Regions from separate parts of the Micromonospora sp. WMMD975 genome, predicted to be linked through region 1. Evidence: riboswitches for the same ligand, from Rfam matches in the RefSeq annotation. Region 1 holds a riboswitch; each other region holds the start of a gene.

What was found. A riboswitch is a leader RNA that binds a small molecule or an ion and turns the genes downstream of it on or off. The one in region 1 is predicted to bind cobalamin.
Region 2: another riboswitch for cobalamin. It lies ahead of O7613_RS24445 (hypothetical protein); the one in region 1 lies ahead of O7613_RS12020 (ribonucleoside-diphosphate reductase subunit alpha).
Region 3: another riboswitch for cobalamin. It lies ahead of metE (5-methyltetrahydropteroyltriglutamate--homocysteine S-methyltransferase); the one in region 1 lies ahead of O7613_RS12020 (ribonucleoside-diphosphate reductase subunit alpha).

What each region holds. Positions count from the first base shown of each region.
Region 1 is NZ_CP120739.1:2,765,833-2,769,099, forward strand. It holds gene O7613_RS12015 (PepSY domain-containing protein) at 1-828, shown strand, start outside; cobalamin riboswitch at 953-1,164, shown strand; gene O7613_RS12020 (ribonucleoside-diphosphate reductase subunit alpha) at 1,287-3,267, shown strand, end outside.
Region 2 is NZ_CP120739.1:5,493,449-5,496,715, forward strand. It holds gene O7613_RS24430 (phosphatase PAP2 family protein) at 1-225, shown strand, start outside; gene O7613_RS24435 (VTT domain-containing protein) at 262-948, shown strand; gene O7613_RS24440 (DUF2470 domain-containing protein) at 1,003-1,734, opposite strand; cobalamin riboswitch at 1,861-1,999, shown strand; gene O7613_RS24445 (hypothetical protein) at 2,098-2,643, shown strand; gene O7613_RS24450 (cell wall anchor protein) at 2,778-3,267, shown strand, end outside.
Region 3 is NZ_CP120739.1:3,443,447-3,446,713, reverse strand. It holds gene metE (5-methyltetrahydropteroyltriglutamate--homocysteine S-methyltransferase) at 1-1,714, opposite strand, end outside; cobalamin riboswitch at 1,829-2,043, opposite strand; cobalamin riboswitch at 2,173-2,384, shown strand; gene O7613_RS14770 (acyl-CoA thioesterase) at 2,510-3,022, shown strand; gene O7613_RS14765 (LysE family translocator) at 3,026-3,267, shown strand, end outside.

The DNA of each region.
Region 1 (3,267 bases):
GCCCGGGGCGTGCGCCGGACCCGGGGCTGGCACGCCACCACCGGTGTGTGGCTCGCCGTCGGCCTGCTTTTCCTCTCCGCCACCGGCCTGACCTGGTCCCGCTACGCCGGGGCGAACTTCGGCGCCGGGCTGGACGCGCTGCGGGCCCGTACCCCGGAGATCTCCACCGCGCTCGCCGGCGCGCCGCCGGCCACCGGCGGCGGCGAGCACCAGCACGGCGGCGCGGCCACCGCGACGGCGACGGACCCGGCGACGTACGACCGGGTGCTCGGCGGCGCCCGCGCCGCCGGCCTGTCCGGCCCGGTCGCGATCACCCCGCCCGGCGAGGCCGGTGCCGCGTGGACGGTCGCCCAGACCGACGACAGGTGGCCGGTCGGGTACGACCGGGTCGCGGTCGACCCGGCCACCGGGACGGTGACCGCGCGCAGTGACTTCGCCGACTGGCCGGTGCTGGCGAAGCTCAGCAAGCTCGGCATCCAGGCGCACATGGGCCGGCTGTTCGGGCCGGTGAACCAGATCCTGCTCGCCGCGCTCGCGCTCGGCCTGCTCTGCGTCGTCGTCTGGGGCTACCGGATGTGGTGGCAGCGCCGACCCACCCGCGCCGACCGCCGCGCGCCGCTCGGCGCGCCGCCGGCCCGCGGGGCGGTACGCGGGCTGCGCTGGTGGACGCTGCTTGTCGGCGTGCCGGTCGTGGTGGCGCTCGGCTGGGCGCTGCCGTGGTTCGGTGGCCCGCTGCTCGGCTTCCTCATCATCGACGCCGTGGTCGGGTTGCGCCAACGTCGCCGCCGCCCGGCGGTCCCGGTCTCGCCCGCCCCGGCCGGCAGCTGACGCGCGCGCCGGGGTGTTAAGCGGGGGCCCCGCCTCTACCGAATGCGTTAAGCGGGGCCCCTTCCTTCGGGTTGACACGCCGGGGGGCGACATGTGGTGTTGCGTGCGGGCCTTCATCGCCATATATGGTGGTGCCGCAGCTGGTTCGGCCGCGCCTTCGGGGGTGGTCGAGGCAAGAGGGAACCCGGTGCGAGTCCGGGACTGCCCCGCAGCGGTAAGTGGGAACGACCGCCGTCATCAGCACTGGGCCACCGGCCTGGGAAGCGACGGCCAGTAGGCGACCGAACCCGGTCCGGCCCGCGAGTCCGAAGACCTGCCAGCGCGCCGCGCGCCACCGCGCGCGGCGGTCGAAGGTCGCGCGGGACGACCGACGCCAGCAGCCGGGCCGGCCGTCGTGCCGCGCCCGTTGGCGTTCTCCCGCCGTCCGAGGCCATCGCCAGTGACAGCGAGGAGAGGTCATGACGGTCGTGCGGGAGAGCCCCCCGGAGCAGCGCCGGTCGGCGATGCGGGTCCGCAAGCGGGACGGCGACACCGAGCCGGTCGACGTCAACCGGATCGTCCGGGCGGTCGAACGCTGGGTCGCCGACCTGGACCAGGTGGACCCGTTGCGGGTCGCCACCAAGACGATAAGCGGGCTGTACGACGGGGCGAGCACCGCCGAGCTGGACCGGTTGTCGATCCAGACCGCGGCGGAGCTGATCGGCGAGGAGCCACAGTACTCGAAACTGGCGGCCCGGCTGCTTGCCGCGTACGTGCACGAGGAGGTCCGCGGGCAGCAGGTGGCGACCTTCAGCCAGTCGATCGCGTACGGGCACGCCCTCGGGCTGGTCGGTGACGACACCGCCGCGTTCGTGGCCCGCCACGCCGGCGAGCTGGACGACGCCGTGGACCCCGCCGGTGACCTGCGCTTCGAATACTTCGGACTGCGCACGGTGGCGGACCGCTACCTGCTGCGGCACCCGGAGTCGCGGCTGGTGGTGGAGACACCGCAGTACTGGCTGCTGCGGGTGGCGTGCGGGCTGTCGCACACGCCGGCCGAGGCGGTCGGCTTCTACCGGCTGATGTCCGCGCTGGCCTACCTGCCCAGCTCCCCCACGCTGTTCAACTCCGGCACCCGGCACACCCAGATGTCGTCGTGCTTCCTGGTCGACTCGCCGCGCGACGAGCTGGACTCGATCTACGAGCGCTACCACCAGGTGGCGAAGCTGTCGAAGTTCTCCGGCGGCATCGGCATCTCCTGGTCGCGGATACGCGGCCGGGGCGCGTTGATCCGGGGCACCAACGGGCGCTCCAACGGCATCGTGCCGTTCCTGAAGACGCTCGACGCCGGGGTCGCGGCGGTCAACCAGGGCGGCCGGCGCAAGGGCGCGGCCTGCGTCTACCTGGAACCGTGGCACCCGGACGTGGAGGAGTTCCTGGAGCTGCGGGACAACACCGGCGAGGAGTCCCGGCGGACGCACAACCTCAACCTGGCCAACTGGATCCCGGACGAGTTCATGCGCCGGGTCGAGGCCGACGAAGACTGGTCGCTGATCGACCCGTCCGACGCCCCGGAGCTGCCCGACCTGTACGGGGAGGCGTTCGACGCCGCGTACCGGGCGGCGGAGAAGAAGGCGGTCCGCACGGTGAAGGCCCGGGACCTGTACGGGCGGATGATGCGCACCCTGGCGCAGACCGGCAACGGCTGGATGACGTTCAAGGACGCGGCGAACCGGCTGTCCAACCAGACCGGCGAGCCGGGGAACGTGATCCACCTGTCCAACCTGTGCACCGAGATCCTGGAGGTCAACGACGACGCCGAGACGGCGGTGTGCAACCTCGGCTCGGTCAACCTCGGCGCGCACGTCACCGCCGACGGCGTCGACTGGGAGAAGCTGCGGGCCACGGTGCGCACGGCGGTGGTCTTCCTCGACCGGGTGATCGACATCAACTACTACCCGGCCGCGCAGGCGGCGGCGTCGAACCCGCGCTGGCGGCCGGTCGGGCTGGGGCTGATGGGTCTTCAGGACGCGTTCTTCACGCTGCGCCTGCCGTTCGACTCGGCGCGGGCGCGGGAGCTGTCCACCCGGGTGCAGGAGGAGATCTTCCTGACCGCGTTGGAGACGTCCGCCGGGCTGGCCGAGCGGTTCGGCCCGCACCCGGCGTACGACCGGACCCGGGCCGCGAAGGGCGACCTGCACCCGGACCTGTGGGGCGCGGAGCCGGCGCGGACCGCCCGCTGGACGGCGCTGCGCGAGCGGATCGCCGCGCACGGGCTGCGCAACTCGCTGCTGGTGGCGATCGCGCCGACCGCCACCATCGCCTCGATCGCCGGCTGCTACGAGTGCATCGAGCCGCAGGTGTCCAACCTGTTCAAACGCGAGACCATGTCCGGCGAGTTCCTCCAGGTCAACACGTATCTGGTGCGGGAGCTGAAGGCACGCGGGCTCTGGACGCCGG
Region 2 (3,267 bases), 2.7 Mb from region 1:
TTCGCGGTGGCGTTCGCCGTCGGGGCGTTCCTGTCCCGCCGATGGGGACTGGCGCTGAGCGTGCTCGCCGCCGTCATCGGCTTCGCCCGGGTCTGGACCGGCGTGCACTACCCCGGGGACATCCTCGCCGGCGCACTCATCGCCGCCGGAGCGGTCGCCACCATCGGCGTCGTCGGCCGCGCCTACGACCGCCGTACCGGCCGCCGCCTCGGCACCACCGCCTGAGCACCACCCCCCGCCCCTCGTTCCGGAGGTCATGCCATGTCCACGCCTCAGGCGACACTCGCCGTGGGCCCCAGCCTGATCGACCCGGAATGGCTGATCTCCACCTTCGGGCTGATCGGGATCCTCGCGATCGTCTTCGCCGAGTCCGGGCTGCTCATCGGATTGTTCCTCCCCGGCGACTCGCTGCTGTTCACCGCCGGACTCCTCGTCGCCGACGGCCGCTACCTGCACCAACCGCTCTGGCTCGTCTGCCTGCTCGCCGCCGTCGCGGCCGTCATCGGCGACCAGGCCGGCTACCTGTTCGGCAAGCGCGTCGGCCCGAGCCTGTTCCGTCGCCCCAACTCCCGCCTGTTCAAGCAGGAGAACGTGCGCCGGGCCGACGCCTTCTTCGCCCGCTACGGCGCCCGCTCGATCGTGCTGGCCCGCTTCGTGCCGATCGTGCGGACCTTCACCCCCGTCATCGCCGGGGTGAGCCGGATGCACTACCGCGCCTTCGTCACCTACAACGTCCTCGGCGGGGTCCTGTGGGGAACCGGCGTGACCGTGCTCGGCTACTTCCTCGGGCAGATCAGCTTCGTCGCATCGCACATCGAGCTCATCCTCATCGCCATCGTGCTCATCTCCGTCCTGCCCATCGGCATCCAACTCCTGCGGTCCCGCCATCGGTCGGCAACCGCCTCCGTCGACGCGACGGCCGCTCCGGACGCATCCGGCGCCGACTGAACGACGCACCGCGGTCGCCGCCGGCACCTCCGGCCGGCGAACAACCGGTGGGGGTCAGGCGACGGCCCGGGCGCAGACCATCGGGTGCAGCAGCCGGGACAGTTCGGTGACGCCGGCGACGGGCCGCTCGAAGCCGAGCCGGATCCGCCGGGTCGCGCCGGGCCGGCCGTACGCGACGAGCAGCCCGTACCTGTCGATGCGGACCACCCGGGGCGATTCGTCGCCGGACAGCTTCAGCCGCTGGCGCAGGTGGCCGGCGACCTGCTCGGCGTGGTGGTCGGCGAGGTCGGCCAGGAACTCCGCCTCGACCGCGTGCAGCGGGTCGGGCTCGGCTTCCGCGTACGCCGCCGGGTCGATCCGGCGGACACCGCCGGCGTGTTCCCATCGGACCTCGGCCACCTCGAACCGGTACAGGCGGAACCGGCGGCCCACGTCGAGCAGGTCCCCGGTCGGCTGGGTGGCGGCGAAGTCCACGGCGGCCCGGCGCGCCTCGTCCCCGTCCAGCCGCTTCGCCCAGCCGGAGATCCAGGCCCGGCCGAGGGAGGGAGCGCCGGCGGCGGGCGGCAGGTCGAGCACGTCGAGGACGGTGGCGACGTCGGCACCCCCGTCCGGCGGCGACAGCGCCGCGGCGAGATCACTGACGATCGGCACCAGCAGCAGCACCCGGCCGTCCGGGTCGGTGGCGTGCCGGACCTGGTGCGGCCCGGCGTGTCGGGCCAGGTGGACAAGGGCGGGCAGCCAGCCCGCGACGAGGGTACGCACGATTTCCGCCGGGCTGGGGCGCATGGTCCCGACCTCCTCAAGAAAGGTTAGCCTTACCTAACTGACAGGCTAGACCATCGGACCGGAGTCGTCGACGTCAACCACCCCGAGCAGGGACGATTGACATGGGTAATCCGGTGCGGACAGACTGTGGCCACAACTGAACACACCGCGCGTCCGTGCGGGGGAAGTCCGGTCGAAGTCCGGCGCTGGCCCGCAACGGTAGGCCGTCGAGGTGACAGACACCCGGCGGTGAGCCCGAATACCCGGCGTACGCGCGCATCCGCTCCCCACCCGTCGTGGCCCACGGGTCGGAGTCCCGGTCGACCCCGCGCACCGCCGGGCGACCGGGTTTCTGACGACCGCCGGGCCGGAAAGGCGCTACCGATGGTCGTTCGCCTGAGCCGGCAATCCCCCCTCGCCCTGTTCCGCGGCACACTTGCCGCCCTCGCCCTCCGCCCGTCCACCGTCCGGGCCCGGCTCGCCGGTCTGCTGACCGCCGCGCTGGCCGCCGTCGCCCTGATCGCCGTCGAGCCCGCGCCGCAGGCCGCGCACGCGGCGGCCTGCACCGGCACCTCCGGCGTCACAGTCGTCGTCGACTACGCCGCCCTCGGCGGCGGCGTCCAGGTGGGCTGTGCGCTCGGCGACCCGGCCACCGGGCTGGCCGCGTTGCAGGGCGCCGGGTTCACCGTCACCGGCACCCAACGCTGGGGGCTGGCGTTCGTCTGCCGCATCAACGGCAAGCCGACCGCCGCGACGGACCCGTGCGTCAACACCCCGCCGGCCACCGCGTACTGGTCGTACTGGCATGCGTCGCCCGGCGGCGCCTGGTCCTACAGCTCCTCCGGGGCAGCCGGCTACAACCCCGCCCCGGGCAGCGTCGAGGGCTGGGCGTTCGGTTCCGGCGCGGCGCCCGGCATCACCGCTCCCTGATCCACACCGGCGCGGTGACCGGCAGCGCACCGGGTGCCGGTCACCGCCCCGGCGTCGGAAGGCGGCCGGGCGCTCGTCCCGGGTGCTCTCCGGAGTTCTCCCCGACCGCTCTGCGAAAGGCGTCCCTCATGCCCATGTCCCGGCCCCGGCGACTCGGCACCGGCCTCGCCGCCACCGTCGCGGCGGCACTCGCCGCGCTCACCACGCCCATGACCGTGCTGGCCGCTCCCGCCGCAGCCGACGCCGCCGCCGCGCGGGACGCCGCGACCTGGCTCGGTGGCGAGTTCACCGACGGGATTCTGCCCGGACCGTTCGGCGGCCCGGACTGGGGCCTGACCATCGACGGGGTCGTCGCGTTGTCCGCCACCGGCGTCGACACGTCGACCCGCCAGGCCGCCACGGCGCAGGTCGCGGCGCACGTGCGCGCCTACAACAGCTACGACGAGTGGGGCATCGAGGGCTTCACCGACGGCGGAGCCACCGCGAAGCTGCTCTACGCCGCCTCCGCCGCCGGCGCCGACCCCACCGACTTCGGCGGGTACGACCTGCGGGCCGAGACCCTGTCGCTGGTCTCCCCGACGGGCACCGGTGACCAGCGGGGCCGGATCACCAGCCGGGTCACCG
Region 3 (3,267 bases), 680 kb from region 1:
CGAGGGCGACCTGGTCGGCGGTGTCGGCGAGCGGCTGGTCGTCGCGGACGAAGGACCAGGCGAGGATGGTGACCGGTCCGGTGAGCATGCCCTTGACCGGTTTGCTGGTCAGGGACTGGGCGTAGGTGGACCAGGCGACGGTCATCGGCGCCGGGCGGGCGACGTCGCCGTGGATGATGGGTGGACGCACGCAGCGGGTGCCGTAGGACTGCACCCAGCCGTGGTCGGTGGCGGCGAACCCGTCGAGCTGCTCGGCGAAGTACTGGACCATGTCGTTGCGTTCCGGCTCGCCGTGCACGAGGACGTCCAGGCCCAGGTTCTCCTGCAGTTGGATGACGTGGGCGACCTCGGCGCGCATCCGCGCGGTGTAGCCGGCGTCGTCGAGGGTGCCGGCCCGGCGGGCGGCGCGGGCCGCGCGCAGCTCGGGGGTCTGGGGGAACGAGCCGATCGTGGTGGTGGGCAGCGCGGGCAGGCCGAGGCGGCGCTGCTGGCGGGCGGCCCGGTCGGAGTAGTCGCCGCGCCGCCGGTGCTCGGGGCGTAGCGCGGCGAGGCGTCCGCGGATATCGTCGCGCCGCCAGGACGCCGGTGTGGCCGGCGGTGGTGCCGGCACGGCGGTGGTGCCGTCGCGCAATGCGCGCCCGAGCAGGACGACCTCGTCGAGCTTCTGCCGGGCGAACGCGAGCCGTTCGGACAGCCGAGGGTCCAGGCGGGTCTCCGCGCTCAGGTCGACCGGGACGTGCAGCAGGGAGCAGGATGTGGACACCGCGACGTGGTCGGCCAACGCGGCGACGGTGGCTCCGGCGGCGACGGCGGCCCGCAGATCGGTACGCCAGATGTTGCGGCCGTCGACGAGGCCGGCGACGATCGTCTTCCCGCCGAGCGGGCCGGCGCCGGCCAGCCGTTCGAGGTTCCCCGGACCGGCGACGAGGTCGACCCCGATCGCGTCGACCGGGGTGTCGAGCAACGCCGGGAGGGCGTCGGCGAGGTCACCGAAGTAGGTGGTGACGAAGATCCGCGGCCGGTTCGGCAGGTCGCCGAGGCGCCGGTAGGCGCGGTGCAGGCCGTCGATTTCGGCCGGGGTGCGGTCGGCGACGTAGGCGGGCTCGTCGAGTTGCACCCACGGCACACCCGCCCCGGCGAGCGCGGTGAGGATGCCGGCGTAGGTGTCGACCAGGTCGTCGAGGCGGGCGAACGGGTCGGCGCCCTTGGCCAGCAGCAGGAACGTGGCCGGACCGATCAGCACCGGGCGGGTGGTGATGCCGAGCGCGCGGGCCTCGGCGTACTCGCTCAGGGCCTTGGCCGGTCGGGCGGTGAAGGAGGTGTCGGGGTCGATCTCCGGCACCAGGTAGTGGTAGTTGGTGTCGAACCACTTGGTCAGCTCCAGCGCCGGTTCGGTGTCGACGCCGCGGGCCATCGCGAAGTAGGTGTCGAGTTCGTCGAGACCGAGGCGGGCGAACCGGTGGGGGATCGCGCCGAGGGCGACGGCGGTGTCGAGCATCTGGTCGTAGTAGGAGAAGGTGTTCGACGGGATCGCGTCCAGGCGGGCGTCGCGCAGCGTCCGCCACACCTGCGCCCGCAGTTCGGCGGCGGTCTCGTGCAGGCCGGTGGCGTCGAGCGTGCCGGCCCAGTAGGCCTCGACCGCCTTCTTCAGCTCGCGGCGCGCGCCGATGCGCGGGTAGCCGAGCACGGTGCTCTGGCCGAATGAGGTTGTCACGGGTGGTCCTTCCCTCGAGGTGCCTGGCGACCTCTCGGGAGGGAGAAGCGGATACGACGGGCGTACCGGCTTTCCGCCCTGGCCCTCCCGAGAGGCCGCCGACGGCGCGCACCGGACGGCGCGCGCGGCGCTGGCAGGTCTTCGGACTCGCGGGCATGACACGAGGTCGCCTACTGGCCGTCGCTTCCCGGACCTCTTCGGTCCAGTGCTTCGTTGACGGCGGTCGTTCCCACTCACCGCTGCGGGGCAGTCCCGGTCTCGCACCGGGTTCCCTCTTACGACGCCCACCCGCCGAAGCGGGAAGGCGAACCAGCACCGCGCACGATCGTACGACGACGGAGCGACGGGTGAGCGGTCGTGTCCGAGTCGCGGGACACCTCGACGGCGCCGATCAGGACGCGACGAGACCGGCGTCACCCGCCCCGACCTGCCACACGGGCCACGTTCGGACGACTGGCTACGATGGCGGCAGCGCTGGTTCATCCGGTCGGCGACGGCCGGATGTCGTAAGAGGGAACCCGGTGGAAGTCCGGGACTGCCCCGCAGCGGTGAGTGGGAACGACCGCCGTCATCAGCACTGGGCCACCGGCCTGGGAAGCGACGGCCAGTAGGCGACCGAACCCGGTCCGGCCCGCGAGTCCGAAGACCTGCCCGCGTCGCGCGCACCACCGGTGCGCGCTGCCGTCGACCTCGCGGGTGGGTCGGGCGGGTGTCACGCCGTACGCGATCCGTCGGCGTGCCCTCGACGCGCGCCCTCCGGTCGGCGGTCCACCGCATCGAGGACGGACCCGCACAGTGCCCGACACCATCACGCTCGCCGGACGACCACCGTCGGCGTCGAACCTGACCCTGTCGCAGATCATGGACCAGCACCACACCAACCTGATGGGTACGGTGCACGGCGGCCGGATCCTCAACCTGATCGACTCGGTCGCCGGGGTCGTCGCCGCCCGCCACTCCGACGGCCCGGCGGTCACCGCCGCCATCGACGAGACCGCGTTCCTGCGCGCGGTCCGGGTGGGCGACGTGGTCCACGTCGACGCCCGGATCACCTGGGCCGGCCGCAGCTCGATGGAGGTGGCGGTGAAGGTCAGCGCGGACCGCTGGGACCGGGCGGTGCCGCCGGTCGACGTGGCGACGGCGCATCTGGTGATGGTGGCCGTGGACGATCACGGCGACCCCCGTCCGGTACCGCCGCTGTTGCCGGAGACCGATGGGGACCGGCGGCGCTACCGGGAGGCGCGGATCCGGCGGGAGCATCGGCTGTCGCTGCGGCGGGCGCTGCTCGACGGCGCCGGGGAGGGCTGAGCGATGCTCGGACTGTCCGTGGCGACCCTCGCCGGCTACCTCGCCGCGATCGTCGTCCTCATGGTCACCCCCGGTCCGGACATGATGTTCGTGCTGGCCAACGCCACCCGCTACGGCGCCCGGTCGGGCGTCGTCGCCGCGCTGGGCGTCGCCGCGGGGGAGGCCGTGCACGTGGCGGCGGTGGTCGGGGGACTGGCCACCGTGATCAGCGCGTCGCCGACGTTGTTCACGGCGATCCGATGGGC